Regions from separate parts of the Pararhizobium sp. LjRoot235 genome, predicted to be linked through region 1. Evidence: riboswitches for the same ligand, from Rfam matches in the RefSeq annotation. Region 1 holds a riboswitch; the other holds the start of a gene.
What was found. Region 1 has a riboswitch for cobalamin ahead of ACSQ2Z_RS08390 (CbtB domain-containing protein). Riboswitches for the same ligand answer to the same signal wherever they lie in the genome.
Positions count from the first base shown of each region.

Region 2: linked by a shared signal. The riboswitch ahead of ACSQ2Z_RS21950 (ABC transporter substrate-binding protein) and the one ahead of ACSQ2Z_RS08390 (CbtB domain-containing protein) in region 1 are both predicted to bind cobalamin.

Region 1 is NZ_CAXUSP020000001.1:1,754,286-1,759,585, forward strand. Features, by position in the region: gene ACSQ2Z_RS08375 (glucoamylase family protein) at 1-237, shown strand, start outside; gene ACSQ2Z_RS08380 ((2Fe-2S)-binding protein) at 274-1,131, shown strand; gene ACSQ2Z_RS08385 (CbtA family protein) at 1,150-1,923, opposite strand; gene ACSQ2Z_RS08390 (CbtB domain-containing protein) at 2,118-2,294, opposite strand; cobalamin riboswitch at 2,343-2,605, opposite strand; gene ACSQ2Z_RS08395 (bifunctional diguanylate cyclase/phosphodiesterase) at 2,872-4,638, shown strand; gene ACSQ2Z_RS08400 (hypothetical protein) at 4,817-5,300, opposite strand, start outside.
Region 2 is NZ_CAXUSP020000002.1:268,863-274,162, forward strand. Features, by position in the region: gene ACSQ2Z_RS21935 (TetR/AcrR family transcriptional regulator C-terminal domain-containing protein) at 1-542, opposite strand, end outside; gene ACSQ2Z_RS21940 (multidrug effflux MFS transporter) at 750-1,952, shown strand; gene ACSQ2Z_RS21945 (SDR family NAD(P)-dependent oxidoreductase) at 2,123-2,917, shown strand; cobalamin riboswitch at 2,997-3,237, shown strand; gene ACSQ2Z_RS21950 (ABC transporter substrate-binding protein) at 3,273-4,334, shown strand; gene ACSQ2Z_RS21955 (FecCD family ABC transporter permease) at 4,427-5,300, shown strand, end outside.

The DNA of each region.
Region 1 (5,300 bases):
GTCCTGGCTTATCCAGGCGTGATCGAGGAAGGGCGGTTTCTCGGCAGTTTCAATCCAAGCGTTCCCGGCAAGACGGCCGAAGGATGGCTCAACAATCGCAGCGTTGGACTTGACCAGGGCATCCTGTTGATGATGATCGAAAATCATCGCACCGGCCTCATCTGGAACCTGATGCGGGAATTGCCGATCATTCGGCGTGGCTTGAAACGAGCAGGCTTCTCCGGCGGCTGGCTTTGAGATAAACGGGCAGCCGGCACAGAAAAGGCGGCGCCTTTGGACAAGAACACAGATACCGGCGGTTGGCCGGCCTCTCCGTGGAAAGAGGACGCGCAAGCGGCTATGGCCTGGCAGGCGCAGCGATTTCCGCAGGTTGCGGCCTCCCTTGCCGGTGACGGCGCGGATTTTCCGTTGGTGACCGACGTATGGCGCAATGACAGTGCCGAGATCGCCGATCTCTTGCACTACCAAGGCCGGTTTGCGGCAGGAATGGATGATCGCACCAAGGGCGCCCATCTGGTCGCCTTCTACAGCCACCAACTCAGCATCGCTGCCGGTGCCCTTTATCTGAGGACCGGGCTGGTGCCGGATCTCGATCCGGGAAGCCTCGCTTTCCGTTTTGAACCGTATGCCCCGAAGAACGCGGGCGAGGGCGCGCTGGCCTGCCCATCCGATGCCCGCCGCTTTCATTTTCGCTTCCGCCGTTTTCGCCGTGGCCGTGACAATGCACCCCTGTTTCACGACAGCTTCGTTGCCAGCCTTGCGCCGGTTATCGAAACGGTGAAGGCCCGTACCGGTTTGTCATCGGTTGCACAATGGCGGCTGGCCGCCGACGGCATTGCCGGTGCTTTTCTCGAAATAGGTGCGGCATCGGCGCAAGAGGAACAAGCGATGGTTTCGGCGCTCGCGATCGTCAACACCGAAGGTTCGCCGCTGAAGTCAGACGCACTGCGCTATCAAAAGGTCGCCGCGATCATGGATGGCGTGCCGGTCGAGCGCATTTTTCGGCTCAGAAGCGGTTGCTGCCTGTATTACCGAACGGATGGTGGGACCTTTTGCGATGTCTGCGTGCTTCTCGACGAGGAGACGCAAAGAAGCCGCCTGCGCACCCATCTTGAACGCACAGGCGGCTGAGATGGCAAGCCGGTTTCGTTACGCCGATTTCAGGAAGCGGTCGTTGAAAAAGCCCGAGACAAGGCCGAGCACGATCCACGAGGCGAGCGCGGTTGCCAGCGCGGCGACAGCGAATTCGGCGCCGAGAACGGCCGGAACCGGGCTCGAAATATCCGCAGGCTGCGGTGCGCCGTAAACATGCGGCGCGGCGAGCACCGCCAGACCGGCGATTTTCGCAGCGATTTCGTGGCGCAGTGCAAGGAGATAGAGGCCTGCGCCGGAGAGCAGGACCGTCGCCATCCACCATATCTGCCGGTCATGCAGGTCGGCGGCTGGAAAGCCGGGCAATTCCGGTGGCAGGCCGATGGCGGGCAGCATGTGGACCGCCAGCCAACCGCAAGCGCCCCAGAGGACGCCGTTGCGAAGCGTGATGGGATAGCCGATCAGCAGGCTGATGCCGGTCAGCAACAGGCTGAAACCTGTGCCGGTCACGAGATTGGCGAGCAAGGTTCCTGAAAAGCGGCTCATGCCAAACATGATGCCGCCTTCGTCCTCATGCTCGCCCTCATGGGCGTAGGCCGGCGTGATTGGAGAGAATGCCGCAAGTATTTCGCCGATCGTGGTTGTCTGCTTGAGCGACGAGTGCTGTTGCTGCCCGTCTGTGCCGGCGGGCTGTTCCGTCGCGGGCTCCTTGCCCTCATATTCTTCGGCATGAAGGATGATCGGAACGACCCGCGCAGTCTGCGCCACCGTCGTAAAGACACCCGCAATCAGTCCGGCCACCAACGCGGCCAGAAGCGTTTTGACAATCATTTCGATACCCCCAGGTTCAAGCGGAGCGGATGCTCGTCAACGCTCTCTGGCTTGCTATGTTTGAAAACCCCACGGCAAATGCCGCCCGGTACCGCAGCACGGGCGCATGTACCATCGATGCATGGTTTCCATGGAAACCCGCATTCTGTTGCCGGATTGAATGCGAAAAGCGCGCGGCTTCTCACATCAGCCGATCAATGGCAGGGAAAACCGTAGGAGTGGCGAACGTCGTGTGCGGTGTCGTGCAGCACTGCGGAATTCGCGAGACCGGCGCCGAAAACCAGGAATCCGCCGATCAGAAGGGCGAGGATACCGGCGGTGATGCGGTCGTTGAGGGAGAGCGGGATGCTCGAAACTGTAGACGTAGCCATGACAACCTCCGTGATGGCGCGTGGGAAACTTCCCACCAAATGGGCACAATGCCCCTTTATCAACCGGCAGGTTTCCTGGCTCGCGGCGTCAGGTGCTTGGCACCAGTGAACCTGTCTCGCCTTCCCAAGGTGCGGGCCAGGCCCGCCGCCGCAGTGGCTTTTGCCGGATTAACCGGCATGACAAATTCCGACCGCTCTACAGTCGCGGGGTCGGCCGTGATTGAGATGCCCAGCATGGGTCCATCCGTCACGTTCCCATTTACTCCCCGGAAACGTTCGCTTCCAAGGGAACCAATTGATCCGACGATGATTATGATGTCGCCCTGCTCATGTCAATTCGAGGTTACGACGCGCGATGCCGCTTTGCCGTCCCATTTGCCCAAGTTCGCTTGCACATGTATCTTTCCAGGTTAAGCGCAAATTAGACGGTGTACGGCTATTTGTCATGAAATAGCATTGAATGGTTGATTGTATTGCGGATTACATTTCGCGTTTTTGTGAGGCAATATTTCTTTAGGAACCTTGCGGCAGAATGCCGCGCACGTCCGCATGGAAAGAGTCATTCATAGAGAAAACAATGAAGGCGGCGAGGTCCGAACAGGAATTTCAGAATATTCTTCGGAGACTGGAGCTTGCGCTTGACGCCTCCCGGATCGGCGTATGGGAACACGATACGCAGAAGGATGAAGTCGTCTGGGATAAGCAGATGCACCTGCTCTATGGAACCGGCAGGACAAACAAGCGCGTCAAGGCGGCGTTGTGGATCAAGGCGGTCCATCCGGATGACCGGGAGCAGGCCGAGGCGGATTTCAACTATGCCCTCAAGGGCAAAGGCAACTACTCGTCAGAGTACCGCATTGTTCTACCGGACGGTAAAGTTCGCTATCTCCGCTCCAGGGCGCATTGCTTCGAGCAAGACGGAAATATCACCTTCATCGGCGTGGAATGGGACGTGACGGCGGATGTCCTTCTCAATCGGGAACTGCAGCGGCAGAAGGCCATTGCCGAAAAACGCGCAGTTGAGCTCGAGGCGAGCGCCCGCAGGATCGAATACGCGGCCGAACACGACTACCTGACCGGGCTGCCGAACCGTAGGTTCTTCGATCGCAGATTAGGGGAACTTTCAGAGGATGCCGGGCTGGAAAAGCTCGCCATCCTCCATATCGGCCTCGACCGGTTCAAGCAGATCAACGACACGGCGGGGCATTCGGTGGGCGATGATGTGCTGAAATCGACCGCCGGCCGGATTGTCGCCGCTTTACCGAATAGCGCCTTCGTCGCTCGCATAGGCGGCGACGAATTTGCGGCTCTTGTTGCAAACTTCAACTCCGTGGAAGACTTGAAGACGGTTGCCGAACGGCTGGCGCAGCAATTGAAGCAATCGATATGGCACAATGACGAAGTGCTGCGCACCGGTGCCTCGATCGGCCTGGCTTCCGCCACCGGTAGAAATATCGCCAGCCTGCTCGCGGAAGCCGATGTCGCCCTTCATCGCGCCAAGAGACTTGGCCGGGGCAGGGTGGAGGTATTCTCGGCGCACCTCAAGGCGCAGCTCAACAACGAGCGCCGCGTTGCCAAGCAATTTGCGCGCGGACTGGAGAAGGGAGAGTTTGTTCCCTTTTACCAAGCGCAGGTCGATGCGCGGACACGCCGCATCGTCGGCCTGGAGGCTTTGGCGCGGTGGCGCCACCCGAAACGCGGGGTTCTGTTGCCGGGCGAATTCATCGATGTCACGGGAAATCTCGGCATGCTGGATGATCTGGATGCCGCAATCCTGGAGGCGGCGTTGAAGGATCGCCGCGCCTGGATGCGGCAGGGCGTGCGCGTTCCACGGATCGCGGTAAATGTTTCGGCAGCGCGGTTGTCCGATCCGCTTTTGATCGACGAGTTGCAGCAACTGGATGTCGAGCCGGATACGCTGTCATTCGAACTGCTGGAGACGATCTTTCTCGACGAAAGCGAGGAAGGCGTACTTTCCAATGTTGCCGCGCTGAAGAATATGGGCATTGACATCGAGATCGATGATTTCGGCTCGGGCCACGCCTCGATCATCGGGCTGATGAAGGTGAAGCCGCGGCGGCTGAAGATCGATCGGCGGCTGGTATTTCCGATCACCACCTCGCGCGAACAGAAGCGTCTGTTGCGCTCGATCGTCGATATCGCCAAAGCGCTAGACATCGAAGTGGTGGCCGAAGGGGTCGAGACGCCGGAGCATGCCAAGCTTCTGACGCGCCTGGGCTGCGATGTCCTGCAGGGTTATGCGATCGCCTATCCCGTCTCGGGGGCTGAGATACTGGCGCGGCTCAGGGAAACACAGAACGCCGCACTTGCCGTCCAGTTTTGACGGGTTTTCTGCAAAAGGTATCCAAGAGGCGAGTAGACGCATTGGGCGCGGCGTCCGTTCGCACCATTGCGTTCCCGGGCCGATCGCGCCGATGGAGCAGAACGAGTTGCCTCGTATCAGCTGGTATCTGGATGAGATCAGCCGGGCGAGTTGGCGGCCGGGTTCATGGCAGCGCGGTTCATGGCAGCCGTCCGCGAACCTCGGTGATCTGGTACGACCATTTGGGCGCGGTTGGCTCCACGCCGTAGCGGTTTGGGAAGGTGAAGAAGGTTTCGAAGCTCTGGCTCTGGCCCGCGGGAATGCGCGCCAGAATGAGGGCGGTGTCCTCACCGAGCGTCCTGCACTGGTTATCCGGGCAATCGTCTAGCGTCACAGACAGTTTGAAATAGTCGAGATTGAAGCTACTTTTGTTCACCGCCGTGCCGGTCGCACGATAGCTCGTGTCCGGCTGGTTGCGGGTGAACGCCAGTCCTTCAACGGAGATGTCCTGCGGAGTCAGCGCCGGTTGTGTCTGCTGTCTGTTCGGATTGCTCTCCGTGTTGGGAGAGTTGCCGCCTTCATTGATCCAGATGATGAAGGCGATGATCAACCCGCCCGCAACCATCAAACTCAATACCGGCTCGGCAAATCGCCGGAAGCGCGACGAACGTGTCGCGAAATAG
Region 2 (5,300 bases), on a different contig from region 1:
ACCAGCGCCAGGAACTGCCGGGCGGCGACATCGAAATCGTCGATCTCGAGCAGCCCCTTATGGGCGAGACGGGCGAAGAGAGCGGCGAGCGCCGTACCGATCTTGCCGGGGCCTTGCTGGCGCCAGGATTCGAAAAGATGCGGATAGCGCTCGCCCTCGGACTGCACCAGCTTGCGCAGGAATTTCCCATCCTGATTGCAGATGCAGTTGCGGCTGAGGCGCACAGCAAAGGCTGCAAGATCGTCTTTGAGATTGACCGGATTTTCCGGAAAGGTCGAGAGGATCGAGAAAAGCATGGCGTTCGCCCGGTCCATTACGTCCTCGACGACGGCTGTGAACAGGTTCTCTTTTTCCCGGTAGTGATTGTAGACCGTCTGGCGCGACACGCAGGCTACTGCGGCGATCTCATCGATGCTTGCGCCGGCAAAACCCTGACGGCAGAAGACTTCGGCGGCGGCGTCCAGGATGGAGATGCGCTTGGCGCATTGGCCACGCTGACTGTGCACGGAGGTCTTGGGCACGGGCTCGTTGGAACTTTTCATGCCGCGAAGATAATGCCTATTGACGTTTTAGACAATGGTGTCTAATTTGACATGTGTGTCCAAATTTATTGACGCCCTGGTGGCAAACTAAGCGCGGTCCTCCCAAGCCCGCGATCATCCTGATGACGATCCATTGAACCCTCCTGAGAGCGATGCGGCAAGGCGGTGTCCCGGCTGCGCGCCGCTGTCTTCTGAAAGATGATCACCATGACAACTTCCTTCTTTCGCACCGCGCTGATCCTCGGTCTTTTATCGGCGATCGGCCCCTTCGCCATCGACATGTATCTTCCGGCCTTACCCTCGATCGGACAGGATCTTCAGGCCGAAAACAATGTCGTGCAGCTTAGCCTGCTGGCTTTTTTCATCTCCTTTGCACTCTCCCAGCTCGTCTACGGCCCGCTGTCTGATATGTGGGGCCGCAAGGCGCCGCTCTATCTCGGCATCGGCCTGTTTTCTGCTGCCAGCATCGGCTGTGCACTGGCGACCGATATCGAAACCCTGATCGCCTTCCGCTTCCTGCAGGGGATCGGCGGAGCCGCCGGCATGGTCATTCCGCGTGCCATCGTTCGTGACATGCATACCGGCGTGCAGGCCGCGCGGTTGATGTCGCTGCTGATGCTGGTCTTCAGCATTTCGCCGATCCTCGCACCGCTCGCCGGCAGCGCCGTCATCGAATTCTACGGCTGGCGCGGCGTCTTCTGGGCGGTCATGGCTGCCTCGTTCATCGGCCTGATCCTTCTGGCGACGCAATTGCGGGAGACCCGTCCGAAGGCGCATCGCGCCGAAAGCAGCCTTGGCAGCGCCATGGCGGCCTATGGTGTCCTCCTGAGGGACAGAAACTTCCTGACGCTCACCTTCATCGGCGGACTCGGCATTTCCAGCTTCCTCGTCTACCTGGCGAACTCGCCCTTCGTGCTGATCGACCATTACGGCTTGACGCCGACGCAATACAGCCTCGCCTTCTCGATCAATGCGGTGTCGTTCTTCGGCGTATCGCAGGTGACCGGCTGGTTCGGCGAGCGTTTCGGCCTCGTGCGCGTCATGCGCGTCGCCGTCACCGCATTTGCGCTCACCATGGCAACGATGGCCATCGTCATGAGCCTGGACTTCAGCCAACTGCCCGTATTGGCTGTTTTCCTCTTCATCGGCTATGGCTGCCTCGGTCTCGTCATCCCGACGACGGCGGTTCTGGCGCTGGAGGATCACGGCGAGATCGCCGGCACGGCCTCGTCGCTGATGGGAACGTTGCATTTCGTCACGGCCGCTGTTGCCATGATGGTTGCGTCGGTTTTCTTCGATGGCACCGCGGTGCCGATGGCGATGGGGATAGCGCTGTGCGCAGTTGGCGCCCTGTTGCTGACGCAGGCGACGATCGGTCGCCGCCATGCGGTGAGTGCTGCGGCCGAATAACCGCGGATCATCGATCGCATGGATTGCCAGAGGCCAAGGCGATGTTCCGGGCCTTTTTTTTGCGGGTGAGCCGGTTACGGCGCGGTCATCCGCCGAAGCTGGAAAAATCCGGCCCGAGCGTTATCTCGCTTGCGGGAATGAATGAGTGGACCGGAAACCGAGGGCGACACATGACTGGCCAGCTGAACATATGGCAGGGGATCCAGATCCCCGATCTCGACGGAAAAGCAGTCCTGATCACCGGTGCCTCGACGGGGATCGGCGCCGCGCTGGCGCTGGCGTTTTCTGCCCAGGGCGCTAGCGTCGCGATCCACTACAATGAGAGCCGCCAGGCTGCGACTCAACTGCTGGCGGAGGTCGCGGGTGCGGGCGGCACGGCGGTGCTGGTCCAGGGCGACGTATCCACGGATGGGGTGACCGAACGGGTGGTCGAGGAGGCCGCCAGTCAATTCGGTCGGCTTGATGGGCTGATCAACAATGCCGGTGGCATGCTCGGTCGCGTTGCGACCGCCGAAATGAGCGACGCGCACTACCAGCGCGTGATGGATCTCAATGCCCGTTCGGTGCTTGCCGCGACGCGGGCCGCACATCCCTGGCTGCGCAAACAGGGCGGCTTCATCATCAACACGACGTCGATCGCTGCCCGCAATGGTGGCGGCAATGGGGCGATCCTCTACGCGGCAGCCAAAGGCTTCGTGTCGACCATCACCCGCGGCCACGCCAAGGAATTTGTTGGCGACGGTATCCGCGTCAACGCTGTTGCGCCCGGCATCATCGCGACGCCGTTCCACGAACGCTACACCAGCCCTGAAATGCTCGATGCGCAACGGCGCACCGTGCCGATGGGCCGGGTCGGCACCCCGGAGGATTGCGTCGGCGCCTATCTCTTTCTGGCATCACCCAGTCTGTCCGGCTACATTACCGGCCAGATTATCGAGGTCAACGGCGGCCAGTTGATGCCTTAACCGCACGCCCGTGCTTAAACACTGGTCGATCACTCGGTTGACAGCGACACCGGCCACCTTGACGTGGCGGCCATGCTCGGCCTAAATCACCGCCGACGGTTCCCCGATGGATGACTTCGAGGGGATTAATAGGGAACACGGTGCGGAAGACCCAACAGGGACCAAGACTGTGGCTGCCCCCGCAACTGTAAGCGGATTGCCGATCGTCCTTGTGGCGCCTTTTCAGGCGCCATGCCACTGCGAGCCTCTGGCTTCGCGGGAAGGCAGGCGAAAGACACATATCCGCGAGCCAGGAGACCTGCCGTCGAAAGCAAGATCCACTCACCCGGGCGGGGTTGCCCGGAAAGGAACCGTCATGATCGATTTCGACCGCCCTGCCGGGCGCTTTGTCGCCTTTTCCCGTATTCTCGCGCCGATTTCCGCAGCCGCGGTTGTGTTGGGGAGCCTCTGCACACTGGCCGCGGCTGCACCGACGCGCTATCCCCTGGAAATTTCAAATTGCGGCCAGACCGTAAGCTTCGACAAGCCGCCGCAGAGGATTGTTTCGATCGGCCAGGGCATGACCGAAGTCCTGTTCTCGCTCGGCCTGGCCGGCAAGATTGGCGGGACCGCCGTCTGGGTCGGTCCGGTGCTGAAAGAGTATGAGGCCCAAAACCGGAAGATCAAGCGCCTCGCCGACAACGACCCGAGCTTCGAATCCGTCGTCGGCGAGGCGCCGGATCTCGTCGCCGCCGAATTCGAATGGCATGTCGGCGCGCAAGGATCGGTTGGCAAGCGTGAGCAGTTTTCAGGCCTCGGCATCAACACCTATGTCTCGCCGGCCGACTGCGTCGCCAAGGTCAATACCGATGGCGGCGATGGTCGGCGCAAAGAACTCTTCACGATGGACCTGATCTACCAGGAAATCCGCGAGCTCTCGCAAATCTTCGACATAAAGGATCGCGGCGATGCACTGATCGCAGACCTGAAAAAGCGGGAATCCGACGCCGCTGCTTTGGTCCTTGGCGCCAGGCTCAGCGACATCCCGGTCGTCTTCTGGTTTTCCAGCAAGGAAGTGGAGGGGGATGCCTTCATTGCCGGCAAGAACAGCGCTCCGGCCTATATCCTGAAGGCGCTCGGTGCCAGGAATGTCGTGACGACCGAGGAGGAATGGCCGCTGATCGGCTGGGAAACGATCGCTGCGGCCAATCCCTCCGTCATCGTCATCGCCACCATGGACCGCCGCCGCTATGCGGCTGACGATCCGGCGGTGAAGATCGACTTTCTCGAGAAGGATCCGGTCACCAGCCAGTTGGACGCGGTCAGGAACAAGCGCTTCATCCAGATGGATGCGCAGTCGATGAACCCGACGATCCGCACAATCGACGGCATCGAGACGCTGGCGCAAGGCATCAAGGCGTTCGGATTGTCGCAGTGACACTGGCGGCGATCGAACAACCCGTAACGATCGGCGGCCGGTGGTGGGCGCGCTTGGCGCTTGCCACCCTGACGCTTACAGCACTCGCCTTCATGATCAGCCTTGCCGTCTCGATTGGCGAGATCTCCATCCCGCTCACAACCACCGGCAAGGCCGTGGCCAACCGGATTTTCGGCGCGTCATTCGAACTCAGCCGCATCCATGAAGGCATCGTCTGGGATTATCGGCTGAGCCGCGCCCTGCTTGCCGCGAGTTCCGGGGCAGCGCTTGCACTGTCCGGCGCGATCCTGCAGGCGCTGCTGCGCAATCCGCTGGCCGAACCCTATGTGCTCGGCATCTCCGCCGGCGCTTCGGCCGGTGCGGTTGCGGTGATGATCCTCGGTTTCGGCTACGGCGTCCTGACGCTGTCGGCCGGCGCTTTTCTCGGCGCCGTCCTTGCCTTCGTTCTGGTATCGGCCCTTGCCGCCGGGGCCGGCGGCGGGGCGGACCGGATCATCCTGGCCGGTGTCGCAGGCTCACAGCTTTTCAACGCGCTGACCTCCTACATCGTCACCACGTCGGCCAATGCCGAGCAGGCGCGCGGCGTCATGTTCTGGTTACTCGGCAGCCTTGCCGGCGTGCGCTGGCCTGACGTCTATCTGGCCGCGCCCGTCGCTCTCGCCGGTTTGGCCGTGTCGATGTTCTATGCCCGCGCACTGGACGCCTTTACCTTCGGGATCGATGCAGCGGCAGCGCTGGGCATTGCGGTCAACCGCGTCCGCATGATCCTTCTCGGCGCAACGGCGCTGATGACGGCGGTCATGGTTAGCATTGTCGGCTCCATTGGTTTTGTCGGGTTGGTCATTCCACATGCGGCGCGGTTCCTCGTCGGTCCTTCGCATGGCCGCCTTCTGCCCGCCTCGGCATTGATCGGCGCGACCTTCATGGTTACCGCCGATATTGTATCGCGCATCATCGTTCCGCAGC